Regions from separate parts of the Shewanella sp. A32 genome, predicted to be linked through region 2. Evidence: predicted binding sites of a transcription regulator. Region 2 holds the regulator's gene; each other region holds the start of a gene.
What was found. Region 2 encodes NrdR, which represses ribonucleotide reductase genes. Its sites were predicted from a motif close to AAACACNANATNTNGTGTTT; they were not measured.

Region 1 (5,555 bases), on a different contig from region 2:
AACAATTTATGGAAGGCAAAATGGAATTCACGAATAGCTTCCTGACTCGCGGCATCCTCTAATGTAAAAGAGTGCCGACGACATTCTGGGACGTTATAGCTATCCCCTTTGTAGCTCACCAAACAGATAACAGCTTCGCTGCCTTTTAGTTCAACACCACAGACTCGCATAAATATCCTTGCATTCAAGAACGGCGACAGCCGTATTACTCTTCAGATTCGTTGTTGTTCGGCGTTTTTGCCGGTGCAGGTTTACGACGCATTGGTGTATCCCCTGCATCTACCGCCGTCAGGAAGCGTTTATCCCGAGACTGCGGTTTACGTGATTTGTTGGCGGCCGCCTTTTTCCATACTTCAGGCTCGGTCGCTACTCGACGTTTAGTTTGAGGCTTTTTCGGTGCCAGCCCTTTAAATACCGGTTCAAGCCCTTCAACTGTCGCCGTCGCTAGTGGCTGTGACAGAAACGCTTCCACACGCATGTACGCTTCCCAATCCTTTGGTCCCACTAAGGAGATGGCATCGCCTTTTGCTCCCGCGCGGCCGGTGCGGCCAATTCGATGGACATATTCTTCCGCGAACTTCGGCATATCGAAGTTGATCACTAACGATACGTTAAGTAAGTCTAGTCCGCGAGAGGCAACATCGGTCGTTACCAGAATTTGCTGCTGACCGCGGCTGAACTGATCCATGATCTGATTACGCGTACTTTGTTTCAATTCACCGCTGAGCGCGGTGGCTGAATAACCTTGGTGTACCAGTTCGGTTGCCAAGCGCTCGGTGTCTTCACGCGTTGCAGTAAAAATCATTATTTGCTTGTGTGACCCGGCTTTAAGCAGTGCCAGCAGCAGCGATTCTTTATGATCAAGATGGTCACACAAATAGATACGTTGCTGAATGTCCTGATGCGTTTCATGGCTGGAGCCAATTGCGACATGTTCAGGATTATTGAGCAGTTCTAGCGCCAGTTCGTGAATATCGTGATGATCCAAGGTGGCAGAAAACATCAGTGTCTGACGTCGCCGGTGATCCGCTGCCTGATGAATGGCCCTGAGTTGCGGGGCAAACCCCAAATCCAGCATCCGGTCTGCTTCATCAAGGATCAGGAGTTCCAATCCGTTAAGATACAGATGACGTTGCTGCAGGTGATCAGCAATACGCCCCGGCGTTGCCACGATAATATGGGGATTACGTGCCAGCGCTTTAGCTTGATCATTGAAGTTCTCGCCCCCGAGAATACTCACTGCTTTGTACTGAGTATTGGCCACCAGCAGCCGCAACTGACTATACACTTGGTTGGCTAATTCTCGGGTGGGTAACAGGATCAACACGCGTGGATCCTGTTTACTGAGCGCTCTAGTAGACATCAGTCTTTGCAATGCCGGCAGTAAAAACGCCAACGTTTTACCTGAGCCGGTTTTGGATGACGCCATCAGATCTCGTCCGGCCAACGCAACAGGAATTGCATCAGCCTGGATTTCAGTCGGCTGTTCAATCCCCAAATGCTTCAGAGATTGCAGCAGGCGCTTATCCAATGAAAAATCGGTAAATTGCAAAGGTTGTCTCCATAAAATTCTGCGGGGGCATATTATAGCGGGTTTTACCGTGTTAGGCAGTTTTGATCTTAGCTTAGCTAGATTTTTCTCATTAGTTGTGGCGGAGATTCTTGAATCTGAATTTATCGCCCCGATAGAATGCATGAATAGTTCGTTAACTGCATCACCATACGGGAGTTATTGGCACATGGTAGACGCTTCACCGGTAATAGGGATTGCATTAGGCAGCGGAGCAGCAAAGGGCTGGGCGCATATCGGCGTACTTAAAGGGCTGGCAGCGATGGGGATCCATCCACAAAAAATTGCCGGCTGTTCTGTGGGGGCTTTAGTCGGCGCAGCTTATGCTAACGATCGTTTGGAGGAGCTGGAAGAATGGGTTTGCAGTTTTTCCAGTTGGGATGTGCTTGGGTTGATGGATATCAGCTGGCGTCGCGGCGGGCTGATCAGCGGCGATAAAGTCTTTGATGCGATCCAAAACCGCATTGGTGATTTACTGATAGAAGATTTGAAAAAGCCTTTTATCGCAGTGGCCACTGATCTGTATTCCGGCCAGGAAGTGTGGTTTCGCAGTGGTGATTTACGCCAAGCGGTTCGAGCATCTTGCTCGATGCCGGGCATTATGTCACCCGTGCGGCAGGGAAAACGCTGGCTGGTGGATGGTGCGGTGGTAAACCCCATTCCGGTGTCTGTCTCGCGCGCCATGGGGTGTCAGGTGGTGATTGGTGTTGATTTACACGGATATCATCGCGAAAAACTGCAGGTATTGCCGGTCAATGTCCAAAGCATGAAAGCACAGCAGCAGATTGTAACGGAAACGGCCAACTCAGAAGCTCATGGTGATTCTGGTTTTATGGATCTGTGGGCCAAGGGTAAGGACTACGTCGCTGGGCTTTCCCATAAATTTTCTCGTGGCAACAAAACCGAACCCGGTATGCTGGCGGTAATGTCACAGTCTATGGATATATTGGAACAGCGCCATAAGCGGGCGCGCTTAGTGGGTGATCCCCCAGATATTTTTGTTGTCCCTAATGTTGCCGATATCGGGACGATGGAATTTCACCATGCCAAAGAAGCCATTGCTGCTGGAGAAGCCGCTGTCAGACAGTCAGCGCATCTCATTGATGCGGTACTCGGCGAGTGTTGAGGTTTTAGCCAATGACGTCCGCCGCCGGTCACCGTGACCGGTTGCTGTGTTTTTTATCACATATTTTTCGCTTTTTTTGCGTCACTATCGTTGACTGACTCTCCGGTCAAGTAGTAATTAGTCACAATCAGCGGACGCCAACAACAAATTTTGCCAAGTGGTAAAAGCTGTCCTTTTACATGATCCAGATCAATATCCCTTTAGTGTTTTTGTAGCCTAATCTTACCACATATAGTGGTTAGCTAAAAAATGAGCACTATATATGGTTATTACAATCATAAGGGAGTGAAGATTATGCCAGTAGTGATTAAGAGGGACGGGTGTCGTACTCAATTCGATGAAAATAGAATCCGGGATGCGGTGCTTGCAGCCTCGACGCACTGTGGTATTAACGATGATGACTATGCAGCCACGCTGGCTGCGGTAGTGTCAGCTGCTGTTAAAGATAAAGCTGAGGTTGAAATCCAGGAATTACAGGATCGGGTGGAGAACTTGTTGATGGATGGTCCATACAAGTCTGTCGCCAGAGCCTACATTGAATATCGCCACGACCGCGATATCTGCCGTGAAACCGGCAGTAAACTGAGCCTTGAAATTCGTGGCTTGGTTGAGCAGACCAATACCTCACTGCTCAACGAAAACGCTAACAAAGATGCCAAAGTGATCCCGACCCAACGTGACCTGTTGGCGGGGATTGTGGCTAAACATTATGCCAAGCATCATATTCTGCCAAAAGACGTCGTTGACGCGCATGAACGCGGTGAAATCCATTACCACGATTTGGACTATGCGCCATTCTTCCCAATGTTTAACTGCATGCTAATTGACTTAGGTGGCATGCTGAATCATGGCTTCAAAATGGGTAATGCCGAAATTGAAACACCAAAATCAATTTCGACTGCGACCGCAGTTACTGCGCAGATTATTGCTCAGGTTGCCAGCCATATTTACGGTGGTACTACTATCAACCGTATTGATGAAGTACTGGCGCCATTCGTGACAAAAAGCTACGAAAAGCATATGGAAGTAGCGCAGAAGTGGGGCATTAATAATGCTGCCGCGTATGCGGAAGAACGCACTGAAAAAGAGTGTCATGACGCATTCCAGTCATTGGAATATGAAGTTAATACCCTGCATACGGCTAATGGGCAAACTCCATTTGTGACGCTTGGCTTCGGCTTGGGCAAATCCTGGCAGTCACGCCTGATCCAAGAGTCCATTCTGAAAATCCGTATGGAAGGTCTGGGTAAAAACCATAAGACTGCGGTGTTCCCGAAACTGGTTTTTGCGATTCGTGATGGCGTTAACCACAAGCCGGGTGATTGCAATTACGACATCAAGCAATTGGCGCTGAAATGTTCCACTATGCGCATGTACCCCGATATCCTCAATTATGATGAAGTTGTGCGGGTGACCGGTTCCTTCAAAACCCCTATGGGTTGCCGTAGTTTCCTCGGGGCTTATGAACAAGATGGCGAGTTGCAGCACGAAGGTCGGAATAATCTGGGGGTTGTTAGTCTTAACCTGCCGCGGATTGCATTGGAAGCTAACGGTGATGAAAGCGCATTTTATCGGATCCTTGATGAACGGCTGGCCATTGCCCGTAAGGGACTGGATACCCGTATTGAACGTCTGCAAAATGTGAAAGCGCGGGTAGCGCCTATTCTGTATATGGAAGGTGCTTGCGGGGTTCGCCTGAAAGCGGATGACTGTATCGCCGATATTTTCAAGAATGGTCGCGCCTCTATTTCACTGGGCTATATTGGTGTTCATGAAGCGATCAACGCATTGTATGGCACCGGGACCCACGTGTATGACAGTGAAGTTCTGCGTCAGAAAGCCGTTGAAATTGTCGCCTATCTGAAGGCTGCCACAGTGCGCTGGAAAGAAGAAACTGGCTACGGTTTTAGCCTGTATGCCACCCCGAGTGAGAACCTGTGTAACCGCTTTGCCAAACTGGATGTCAAAGAGTTTGGCATGGTGCCTGGTGTTACCGATAAAGGGTATTACACCAACAGCTTCCACTTGGATGTTGAAAAGTCAGTTAATCCGTATGACAAGATCGACTTTGAACAGCCATATCCTGAAGTGTCAAATGGCGGTTTCATCTGTTACGGCGAATATCCCAATATGCAACGTAACGTAGAAGCGCTTGAAAACGTTTGGGATTATAGCTATACCCGCGTGCCATATTACGGTACTAACACGCCTATTGATGAATGTTACGACTGCGGCTATACCGGAGAATTCAGTTGTACCAGTAAAGGGTTTGTGTGCCCGAAATGTGGCAACCATGATCCGGCTCGGGTGTCTGTTATCCGTCGTGTCTGTGGATACCTTGGGAGTCCTGATGCCAGACCCTTTAACCAAGGCAAGCAGGAAGAAGTAAAACGTCGTGTAAAACATCTTTGAGTACAACCAGGTGCGCCCGAGCGGGCGCACCAGAGGACAATATCATGAATTATCATCGTTATTATCAGGTCGATGTAGTCAATGGTCCCGGTACTCGCTGCACCCTGTTTGTTTCCGGCTGTGAGCACCAGTGCCGAGGCTGTTATAACCAGTCCACCTGGGATCCTCGTTCTGGTCATCTGTTTGATAAAAAGATGGAAGACCAGATTATTAAGGATTTAAACGATAGCCGCATACACCGTCGCGGTCTGTCACTCTCTGGTGGTGACCCACTGTTTCCAGCTAATGTCCCGGCAGTATTGCAACTCCTCAAGCGCGTAAGACAGGAATGTGATGGCAAGGATGTCTGGCTGTGGACCGGTTATAAATTAAGTGAGCTGAACGCAGCGCAACGTTCTGTTTTGCCCTATATCGATGTGTTGATTGATGGCAAATTTGAGCAAACGC
Region 2 (5,555 bases):
AAAATCACGGTGGTTTCGGTGTTATTGCGATATTCAATCAAGTCGGCAATGGTGCCCACTTTGATACCATGCGTCTCGGCAAATGCTTCCAACTGTGGGCGACGTGCCATAGTGCCATCTTCGTTAAGCACTTCAACAATGACGGCCGCAGGCTCCAAGCCAGCCAAACGCGCTAAATCACAGCCAGCTTCGGTATGGCCGGCACGTACCAGCACCCCGCCATCTTGTGCCATCAACGGGAAGATATGCCCGGGTTGCACGATATCTGCTGGTTCAGCATGCTTGGCAACGGCTTTCTGAACGGTTACCGCGCGGTCGTGGGCACTGATGCCCGTGGTAACACCTTCGGCCGCTTCAATGGATACGGTGAAGTTAGTCGAAAACGGCGCACTGTTATCTTTTACCATTAACGGCAAGTGCAGCTGCTGACAACGTGCTTTGGTCAAGGTCAGACAGATCAGCCCTCGGCCGTAACGAGCCATAAAGTTGATCGCTTCCGGGGTGATTTTTTCAGCGGCAATAATGATATCACCTTCATTTTCCCGGTCTTCGTCATCCATCAGAATGACCATTTTACCCTGACGGAAATCCTCGACGATCTCTTCAATACTGTGTAACGCCATGATACAACCCCATATACGACTTTAGGAGCCACACTTTGGCAGCAATTGGGCTCGCCAAAATCGTGGTTTAGTAAGTGTGATGAATTCTAACGTGTAATCGGTCAAGCTCCAGTGCTTGGTTAAAAATTATCACTGATTAACGAATAAATCCGGCTCTGGCGAGCTGCTCCAGCGACACACCACCGGCAGCTTTTTCTGCTGATGATTGCTGCATCAGCCGCTCCAGATAACGGGCAATCTGATCCACTTCCAGATTCACCAAATCGCCCGCTTTGAGTAATGGCAATGTCGTCTCGCCGGACGTATGTGGCACGATGGTCAAACGGAAGCGATTATCCTTGACTTCATTGACCGTGAGGCTGACACCGTCAATGGCAATCGAGCCTTTATGCGCAATATAGCGCGCTAATGTTTGCGGCGCTTCCAGCCAATATTCAGTCGCCTTACCGCGGGCACTGATTTCCAGCACTCGCGCCTGTCCGTCTACATGCCCGCTAACCAGATGTCCGCCCAGACGGGTACTCGGCGTGACCGCTTTTTCCAAATTCACGGCCTGCCCGACTTGATAACGGTCAAACCCGGTAAGACTCACGGTTTCAGCAGAGATGTCGGCCACATAGCCATCCGATAACCGTTCAACCACGGTCAGACATACGCCATTAGTGGCGATACTATCGCCTAACTGCACATCACTGAGATCCAGCTTGCCACTGGCTACCGTCAGGCGAATGTCATCACCGCGGCGCTCAATGCGGCTGAGGTGCCCGACAGCTTCAATAATTCCGGTAAACATGATTAATCCCCTAGTTTCAGCGTCAGGCGATTATCGACACCGACTTTACGTTGTTCTATTAATTGTAGCGATGGGAGGTCCGATAGCTGTTGATACTGTGGCAGTTGCAACAAGTTGCGCCCACTGGCACCAAGAATTTTCGGTGCCTGATACAACACCAATTCATCCGCCAGCGCATTACTGATAAATGCACCACACAAAGTTGCGCCCGCTTCCACCAGCACCGAGTTACAACTCGTTGCCAAATACTGCAACAAGGCGCTGAGATCTACGCGTCCGGCCACATCGGGTAATTGTAAACACTGTACATTTGCTGGCAGTGTTCTCATAAATTCTGCGGGGTACGCCTGACAACTGACCAGCAGAGTTTGCCCCGGCAAAGACAGCATGCGCGCAGTCGCCGGCATCCGGCAGCGGCTATCCAGCACCACACGCAGCGGTTGTATGAGTTCATCTTCATCAAGTTGCTGCTGTAAGTAGCCCAATTGCTGATATCGCACATTCATTGAGGGATCATCAGCCAACACTGTATCAATGCCGGTAACGACAGCGCAGCTTAACGCCCGTAGTCGCTGTACATCTTCGCGTGCCGCTGGCCCGGTAATCCATTTGGACTCGCCATTTGCCAACGCGGTCTTGCCATCAAGACTCGCCGCGAGTTTCACCGTGACGTATGGTCGGCCACGTTCCATTCGCGACAGAAACCCCGGATTCAGTTTGCGCGCTTCATCAGCGAGTAATCCTGAGCAAACGTCAATCCCGGCAGCTTGCAACATGGCGATGCCACGCCCGGCGACCTGGGGATTAGGGTCAGTCATGGCAATCACCACCCGCTTCAGCCCCTGCGCAATTAAACCGCTGGCACAGGGTGGTGTCCGGCCATAATGACTGCACGGCTCCAGCGTGACATAGGCGGTCGCCCCTCGCGCTTTGTCACCCGCCATGCGCCAAGCATGGACTTCGGCATGCGGCCCGCCCGCACGTTGATGCCAGCCTTCCCCCACAATCACGCCGTTGGCATCAACGATAACGCAACCGACATTAGGATTAGGGCGGGTGGTATAACGGCCACGACGAGCCAGCATGATAGCCCGGCTCATCATTGTGATATCAATGGTCGACCACATGATTACTTCTTCTGCAGACTGGCGATAGCTTCGCCAAACTCTGAGACATCCTCAAACGCACGATATACCGATGCAAAGCGGATATAGGCCACTTTATCCAGCTCAATCAGCTGGTCCATCATCAGATTACCGATCATCTCAGAGGTGACTTCTCGTTCACCGGTGGCGCGCAGCGCCGATTTAATTTTGTTGATGGCTTCTTCGATTTTATCGATGGAAACCGGACGCTTTTCAGCAGCACGCAACATACCACCGCGCAATTTGTCCTCGTCAAACGGCTGGCGCGAACCATCGCGTTTAATCACTCGAGGCATTACCAATTCCGCGCTTTCAAACGTAGTAAAACGTTCATGGCACAGCGTGCATTCGCGACGACGACGCACCTGATGGCCATCCGCCACCAATCTGGAATCAATCACTTTGGTATCAGTCGCACTGCAAAATGGACAATGCATTATGCCTCCTGCGCAAAACAAACCGGGCTGTTCCAGCGGGGAACAGAAACAAAAATGGCCGCTGAATGCAGCGGCCATGCCAGTTTAATCGATCTGCCTGAAAAGGTTAACCGTAAACAGGGAAGCGAGCGCACAGTTCCAGCACTTTGCCTTTCACTGTGTCAATAACGGCTTCATCACTGGCGTTGTCCAGCACATCACAGATCCAGCCGGTGAGCAGTTTAGCTTCGGCTTCTTTGAATCCACGACGAGTGATCGCCGGAGTACCAATACGGATCCCGGAAGTCACGAAAGGTGAACGTGGGTCATTAGGCACAGAGTTTTTGTTAACGGTAATGTTGGCACGACCAAGGGCGGCGTCGGCTTCCTTACCAGTCAGTTCACGGCCGATAAGATCTACCAGCATCAGATGGTTGTCAGTGCCGCCAGAAACGATCTTATAGCCACGTTCCAGGAACACTTCTACCATCGCCTTGGCGTTGGTCACAACCTGCTGCTGATAAGCTTTGAATGCTGGCTCTAACGCTTCTTTGAACGCCACAGCCTTACCGGCAATCACGTGCATCAGTGGACCGCCCTGACTGCCCGGGAATACCGCTGAGTTCAGCTTCTTATACAGTTCTTCGTCATCGGCAGCAGAGAGGATCAAACCACCACGAGGACCCGCCAGGGTTTTGTGCGTAGTAGTCGTCACCACATGTGCGTGAGGGATTGGGCTTGGATATACACCTGCAGCCACCAGACCAGCAACATGGGCCATATCCACAAACAGGAAAGCACCGACTTTATCAGCAATTTCACGCAGTTTGGCCCAATCAACGATACCAGAATAAGCGGAGAAACCGCCGATGATCATCTTCGGCTTATGTTGCAACGCCAATGTTTCCAATTCAGCGTAATCAATCTTACCCTGATCATCGACACCGTAAGGAATGATGTTAAACAGTTTACCGGAGAAGTTAACCGGTGAGCCGTGAGTCAGGTGACCACCATGAGCCAGGTTCATCCCCAGCACAGTATCACCGGGTTTCAACAACGCCATGTACACAGCGTAGTTTGCCTGAGAACCTGAATGGGGTTGCACGTTGGCATAAGTCGCACCAAACAGCTGCTTAGCACGCTCAATGGCAAGATTTTCCACCACATCCACATACTCACAACCGCCATAGTAACGCTTGGCAGGATAGCCTTCGGCGTACTTGTTGGTTAACTGTGAGCCTTGGGCCTGCATGACCCGTGGGCTGGTGTAGTTTTCGGAAGCGATCAGCTCAATGTGTTCTTCCTGACGACGGTTCTCATCTTCAATAGCCTGAAACAGCTCCGCATCATAGTCGGCGATGTTCATACTCTTCTTCAGCATTGGTTACTCCAGCTGGACAGTCTTATCGGTAGGGTTGCGCGTATTCTACTCTGCTCTGCGTCACAATCCCAGCACAGAGGAGGATGAAAATCCTTCCACAGAAAGATGACAGTGTTTCACTTTACGAACAACTGGCTCACCTGCGAGATACAGCTTCATCTGCTTGCAATACCCCAAATGCAATGCCAGTATCTGAAAAAATTAAAATAACCTCAAGGAACTGCTTCCGAGATGAACGTGCGGCTGTTTTCGCTGTTATTGTTAATGTTATTAAGTGGCTGCGCCAACTATGTGGCGCATCAGATTGCCGAACCACAGCGCCAACCCAGTAAAATTGTCGCGTCAGAGGATTATTACCAGAACGTGGATTTACAGCGCCACGACAACTGTCAGGCGCCCTGTATCCACTATGTCAGTGGTACACCGTGGACTGCCCAGCCCCCGAACAATTTTGCGGCAATGGATATTGTCTTTGGTGGTAACACCGAGATTTCGCCAGCGCCCTTTTCCGTCAAAGGGACGGTAGTATTGCTGCATGGCTACGGCGCCAATTGGAGTTACATGCTGCCGTGGAGCTTTTATTTTCAGAGCCGCGGTTTTCACACTTATATGCCAGATCTGCCAGGTCAGGCCAGCACCTCTGTCAGTGATTTCAGCTATGGTACGCGGGATGTTAATTACCTGAAGCCCTGGTTTCAGGGATTAAATGCACCGCGACCACTGATCATCGTCGGACACTCAATGGGCACCATCAGTGCCACTTATCTGGCAAAGGCACTGAATGCAGACGCGCTGGTGTTATTAGCCCCCAGCAGTCCGTTAAAACAAGCCGCTCCCGGTGCAGCCAGAGCCTTTCATCCGTTTTTGAGTCTGCTGATCCCCAACAGCAGTATTAATGCGGGAACACAGCAGGCGTTGCAACAACTGAAAATTGCCGATGTGGATACAGATTTGCGAGCGATGCTGGCAGGCTGGGCCCAACCGACATTGGTGGTGAGTGCGGCGCAAGATGAGGTGATCGCTACCGACTGGCCAGCACAATTGAATAGCCTACAGATGCAACGTCATCAGCGTGATGGCAATCATGTGGCGGTACTAAAGCCTGACAGCGACGCCCAGCAGCTGATGGACAACTGGCTTAAGACGGCACTGTCTTTATCCATGAAGTTACCGGCTGCCAACTGATGGCAGCCGTCT
Region 3 (5,555 bases), on a different contig from region 2:
CATTTCTGCGTCATCACGGCCACCTTGCATCAAATTGATGATGTGTTGAGTACCATTCAGGTGCAATGCTTCATCACGCGCAATAAGGCGAATAATCTTGGCATTACCTTCCATCAGCCGGCGTTCTGCAAAGGCAAATGAACAGGCGAAACTTACATAGAAGCGGATTGCTTCCAGTGCATTCACTGACATCATACATAAGTACAATGCTTTCTTAATATCGTGAGTGGTCACTGAAAGTTGTTTACCGGCAATATTAAAAATACCTTCGCCATGCAAGTGATAAACCTGTGTCAGCTGGATCAGGTGATCATAATAATCGGCAATATCCGTGGCACGTTTGAGGATCTCTTCGTTGACGACAATATCACCAAAGACTACCGAAGGATCATTCACAATATTACGGATAATGTGAGTGTAGGAACGGCTATGGATCGTTTCGGAAAACGACCAGGTTTCAATCCAGGTTTCTAGCTCTGGAATCGACACTAAAGGTAAAAAAGCGACGTTCGGCGAACGCCCCTGAATCGAGTCCAGTAATGTCTGATATTTCAGATTAGAAAGAAAGATGTGTTTTTCATGTTCAGGTAGCTGCGCAAAATCGATTTTGTCCCGAGAAACATCAACTTCTTCTGGACGCCAAAAGAAAGACAGCTGCTTTTCAATCAGCTTTTCAAACAGTTCATATTTTTGTTGATCATAACGTGCCACATTAACAGCCTGACCAAAAAACATCGGTTCACGAGTGGCGTCATTAGGTGTTTGACAAAAAATTGAATAAGCCATATTGCGTTCGTCCAAACAAAGGGGCCATCTGGCCCCGTTAAACCTTAAATTTTGCAGGCTCCGCCAGCGCAGCCGTCATCTTCTTTTTCGATACTGATATCATCAAGCTGATCCGATGCACCATCACGCGTGTTGTGATAGTAGAGGGTCTTAACACCCAACTTATAGGCTGTCAGTAAGTCCTTGAGCAGAGTTTGCATCGGAACTTTGCCATTGTCATATTTTGATGGGTCATAGTTGGTATTGGCAGAAATAGACTGGTCAATAAACTTCTGCATGATCCCCACCAATTGCAAATAGCCGTCATTACTTGGCATTTGCCACAATAATTCATAGCGATGCTTCAGTTGTTCGAAATCGGGAACCACTTGTTTCAGCTGCCCATCTTTACTGGCCTTAACGCTGATGAGTCCTCGTGGTGGTTCAATACCATTGGTGGCATTGGAAATCTGCGAAGAAGTTTCTGATGGCATCAAGGCTGATAGCGTAGAGTTACGTAGGCCATATTGTTTGATATCGACACGTAATTTTTCCCAATCAAGATGTAACGGTTCGCTACAGATTTTATCGAGATCACGCTTATAGGTGTCGATTGGCAAAATGCCTTGCGCATAAGTTGTTTCATTAAATAACGGACACGCACCTTTCTCTTTCGCCAATTCCATGGATGCCTTTAACAGATAATACTGGAAGGCTTCAAAAGTACGATGGGTAAGACCGTTGGCGCTGCCATCAGAATATTTCACACCATGTTTAGCAAGATAGTTGGCAAAGTTGATGACACCAATACCCAGCGTCCGACGATTCATCGAGGCTGTACGCGCAGCCAAGATAGGATAATCCTGATAATCCAGCAGGTTATCTAATGCACGAACGGCTAAGTCTGCCAGCTTTTCCATCTCTTCAAGATTTTCGATGGCACCGAGGTTTAATGCTGACAATGTACACAGAGCAATTTCGCCAGTTGCGTCGTTAACATCATTAAGCGGTTTGGTCGGTAGTGCGATTTCCAAACATAAGTTTGATTGATGTACTGGCGCGACCTGAGGGTCAAACGGGCTATGAGTGTTACAGTGGTCGACGTTTTGAATGTAAATACGGCCGGTGGAAGCACGTTCCTGCATCATCAATGAGAACAGTTCGACAGCACGCAACGAGCGTTTACGGATCGATTCATCCTGCTCATATTTGACGTATAGCCGTTCAAATTCATCCTGATCCGCAAAGAATGCATCATAAAGCCCCGGCACATCAGATGGACTGAACAGCGTAATGTTTTCACCCTTGATCAATCTCTGATACATCAGCTTATTGATTTGTACCCCGTAATCCAGATGGCGGATACGGTTGTCTTCAACACCGCGGTTGTTTTTCAACACCAGTAATGATTCGACTTCCAAGTGCCATAACGGATAAAACAGTGTGGCAGCACCACCACGAACACCGCCTTGTGAGCAGGACTTAACCGCCGTCTGGAAGTGCTTGAAGAAAGGAATACAACCGGTATGGAACGCTTCGCCGCCACGAATTGGACTGCCGAGTGCACGAATACGACCGGCATTGATACCAATCCCCGCGCGCTGACTGACATATTTAACGATAGCGGAAGAGGTGGCATTGATAGAGTCGAGACTGTCGCCACATTCAATCAATACGCAGGAACTAAACTGACGTGTCGGAGTTCTCACGCCAGACATGATTGGGGTCGGTAACGAGATTTTAAAAGTAGAAACTGCGTTATAGAAATCTTTAACATACTGCAAACGGGTTTCGCGCGGATAACCTGAGAACAAACAGGCGGCAACCAGCATATAGAGGAACTGAGCACTCTCATAGACTTCATGCGTCACGCGGTTTTGCACCAGATATTTGCCTTCGAGCTGCTTTACTGCAGCATACGAAAACGTCATATCACGCCAATGATCAATATAACCATCCATGACATTCAGCTCTTCAAGGCTGTAATCTTCAAGGATGTGCTTATCGTATTTGCCCATTTCAACCAGTTTGGTGACATGGTCGGCGAGCTTTGGCGGCTCAAATTGACCAAATGCTTTTTTGCGCAGATGGAAAATAGCTAAGCGGGCAGCTAGGAACTGATAATCAGGAGAATCAGGAGAGATCAGATCTGCTGCGGCTTTAATGATGGTTTCGTGGATGGCTTCTGTGGGTATGCCATCGAAGAACTGCAGATGCGCCCGCAATTCGACTTCTGAAACAGACACGTTAGCCAGCCCTTCAGCGGCCCAGGTGATAACACGATGGATCTTATCGAGATCAATTTTCTCTCTTTCGCCACTGCGTTTGGTAACTGTCATATTGCTATTCATTGGAGATAGGCCCTGATTTTTATATTTAATGATGATGGCAAACACCATCAAAACTTCCTTTGTACAACAATCAAGCTCTGACCGTACACCGCTGTTTTTATGGATTGTTAGCGGCAAACTACTGTCATTTATTAGTCATGGACTAGTGGGTGTGATTGTCACCTACACACAATATGTGGTGTTTTTGTGTTTACAAGATACCAAGATAGTGAGGCTGACGGCTTTTTGCAAGTGGCGTTTCGGGGCATATCTTGTGGATATCTTTAGTTTGCTTCCCTGACAGATGCGGCAAACGCCGTCAATACGGGGATTAGTGGCTTTTGGGTAAAATTTAAGCAAACAGATTATCGAAGTTTGATTGCTAAAATATGCAGCGATCGTTAACGATCTGGCATCCGGCTTTTCGTTAATAGCGTCGTCAAATGCGATGGTTGCGGTAACAACACATCTGCATCCCACTGTAATGGATCGTCATTGGCATCAATATAACCCCATAACGCAGCGGCGGAAGGCATACTAGCCGCTTTAGCGGCGATGATGTCTCGTTTAGCATCACCGATATACAAGATATTCTCTGGTGCGGCATTGAGCTGCTGCGCTGCAAGTAACATTGGGGCAGGATGAGGTTTACGAAAACAGGTGGTATCAGCACTAATTACTGACTTGAGTTTCGACAACAAGCCGAGTTTTGTCAGCAGGGGTTTGCTATACATTGCAGGTTTATTGGTGACAACGCCCAGTGCTATACCACGCTCTGCCGCGATAGACAGCAATCCGCTAAGTCCATCAAAGAGTGTGGCCTGTGACCCATTTATTTGCTGATAGTGCCGCAACATTAATTGCCTCAGCGATTCCTGCTGTGCCTGATCTGCTAGTGGCACTGCTGCCTGGAGCATTGCCAGTGACCCATTTGATGCTTGAGCACGTAGTTCAGCGAAATCGGCAGCACTCTCGAGTCTGGACTCTGCCAACGTCGCCATTACTGCCGCGATAAGATCGGGCGCCGTATCCACCAAGGTGCCATCAAGGTCAAAAAGCAGTGCAGAGTAGGTCGTTGGCAACATAGTTTTAATCTACTTTCTGGCAGGCAATCATATAATTGACTTCAACACTTGGGGTATAGCTGAAAATACTTGTAATCGGATTGTACTTAATACCCAACGCGTCGCGACAGATCAGGTCAGTATGTTCCACCATGGCGATCAATTCTGATGGGCGCAAAAACTTTCCATGAACATGTGTACCTACTGGCAGCATTTTTAGTAAGTATTCTGCACCAACAATAGTTTGCACCCACGACATCAGATTGCGGTTGATGGTTGAGAAGAATACCCATCCGCCTGGTTTAACCATGTTACAACAGGCATGAATGACGGACTGAGGTTCTGGTACATGTTCCAACATCTCCATGCAGGTGACCACGTCATAGAAATCTGGGTGAGTGATAGCATGTTCTTCAGCAGTTTGCTGTTGATAGTCAATGGTAACACCGGTTTCCAGCGCATGAAGTTTTGCCACTTCCAGGGGCTCATGGCCCATGTCTAACCCGGTAACTTTTGCACCGATTTTCGCCATACTTTCAGACAAAATGCCGCCGCCACAGCCTACATCCAAAACCTGCTGGCCAAAAATACCCCCGGCCTTGAGATCAATATAATTCAGACGCAATGGGTTGAGTTCATGCAATGGCTTAAACTCCCCTTGAGGATCCCACCAACCAGCAGCCATATTTTCAAATTTGGCAATTTCCTGAGGGTCTACGTTGGCATTTTCTTGCATGGCAATACCTTAAGAGATAAATAAAAATACGCACCATTATAACCACAGTTTGAGCACCAATGGGTAAGCAACTTAGGTAGATTGTCGTATTTAAAAAGGGCAGGACACTGGTGTTGTTTAAAAAACATACAGCTCGGCGTTTTTTAAGCAAATTTCTCACAAGTTTTTCACTGAAAGCGGCAGATAAACAGCAGTTTGAGTAAATGTAGAATTCTAACCGTTATCAGGGCTACCTGGGTTCAATAACTGTGTTAGAATGGCCCATTACGTTAGTAGGGCTCGACAACGACATGGAACAAAAAGTTGTCAGCTTAATATAAGGGGATCGAGCAGTTTATGACTGATCAGGCTTCATCCATTTCGCCAATTAACATTGAAGACGAACTAAGAACTTCCTACCTCGATTATGCCATGAGTGTAATTGTAGGCCGGGCCTTGCCGGACGTCCGCGACGGTTTGAAACCGGTTCATCGCCGTGTGCTCTTTGCGATGAATGAGTTGAAAAACGACTGGAACAAACCCTATAAAAAGTCCGCCCGTGTGGTCGGTGACGTTATCGGTAAGTATCACCCTCATGGTGATAGTGCTGTGTACGATACTATCGTGCGTATGGCGCAACCATTTTCCCTGCGTTATACACTGGTTGATGGGCAAGGAAAC

Region 1: a site for NrdR is predicted at 2,917-2,936, ahead of nrdD (anaerobic ribonucleoside-triphosphate reductase). Genes of this name have one in related genera too.
Region 3: a site for NrdR is predicted at 3,281-3,300, ahead of nrdA (class 1a ribonucleoside-diphosphate reductase subunit alpha). Genes of this name have one in related genera too.

What each region holds. Positions count from the first base shown of each region.
Region 1 covers NZ_JARFTS010000004.1:79,981-85,535, forward strand. The annotation lists gene PY479_RS04775 (DUF3010 family protein) at 1-170, opposite strand, end outside; gene PY479_RS04780 (DEAD/DEAH box helicase) at 206-1,552, opposite strand; gene rssA (patatin-like phospholipase RssA) at 1,740-2,696, shown strand; gene nrdD (anaerobic ribonucleoside-triphosphate reductase) at 2,991-5,108, shown strand; gene nrdG (anaerobic ribonucleoside-triphosphate reductase-activating protein) at 5,153-5,555, shown strand, end outside.
Region 2 covers NZ_JARFTS010000001.1:251,233-256,787, reverse strand. The annotation lists gene ribBA (bifunctional 3,4-dihydroxy-2-butanone-4-phosphate synthase/GTP cyclohydrolase II) at 1-623, opposite strand, end outside; gene PY479_RS01090 (riboflavin synthase) at 760-1,416, opposite strand; gene ribD (bifunctional diaminohydroxyphosphoribosylaminopyrimidine deaminase/5-amino-6-(5-phosphoribosylamino)uracil reductase RibD) at 1,419-2,543, opposite strand; gene nrdR (transcriptional regulator NrdR) at 2,546-2,998, opposite strand; gene glyA (serine hydroxymethyltransferase) at 3,105-4,358, opposite strand; gene PY479_RS01070 (alpha/beta fold hydrolase) at 4,590-5,543, shown strand.
Region 3 covers NZ_JARFTS010000031.1:22,283-27,837, forward strand. The annotation lists gene nrdB (class Ia ribonucleoside-diphosphate reductase subunit beta) at 1-786, opposite strand, end outside; gene nrdA (class 1a ribonucleoside-diphosphate reductase subunit alpha) at 831-3,116, opposite strand; gene PY479_RS16370 (HAD-IA family hydrolase) at 3,497-4,180, opposite strand; gene ubiG (bifunctional 2-polyprenyl-6-hydroxyphenol methylase/3-demethylubiquinol 3-O-methyltransferase UbiG) at 4,185-4,895, opposite strand; gene gyrA (DNA topoisomerase (ATP-hydrolyzing) subunit A) at 5,232-5,555, shown strand, end outside.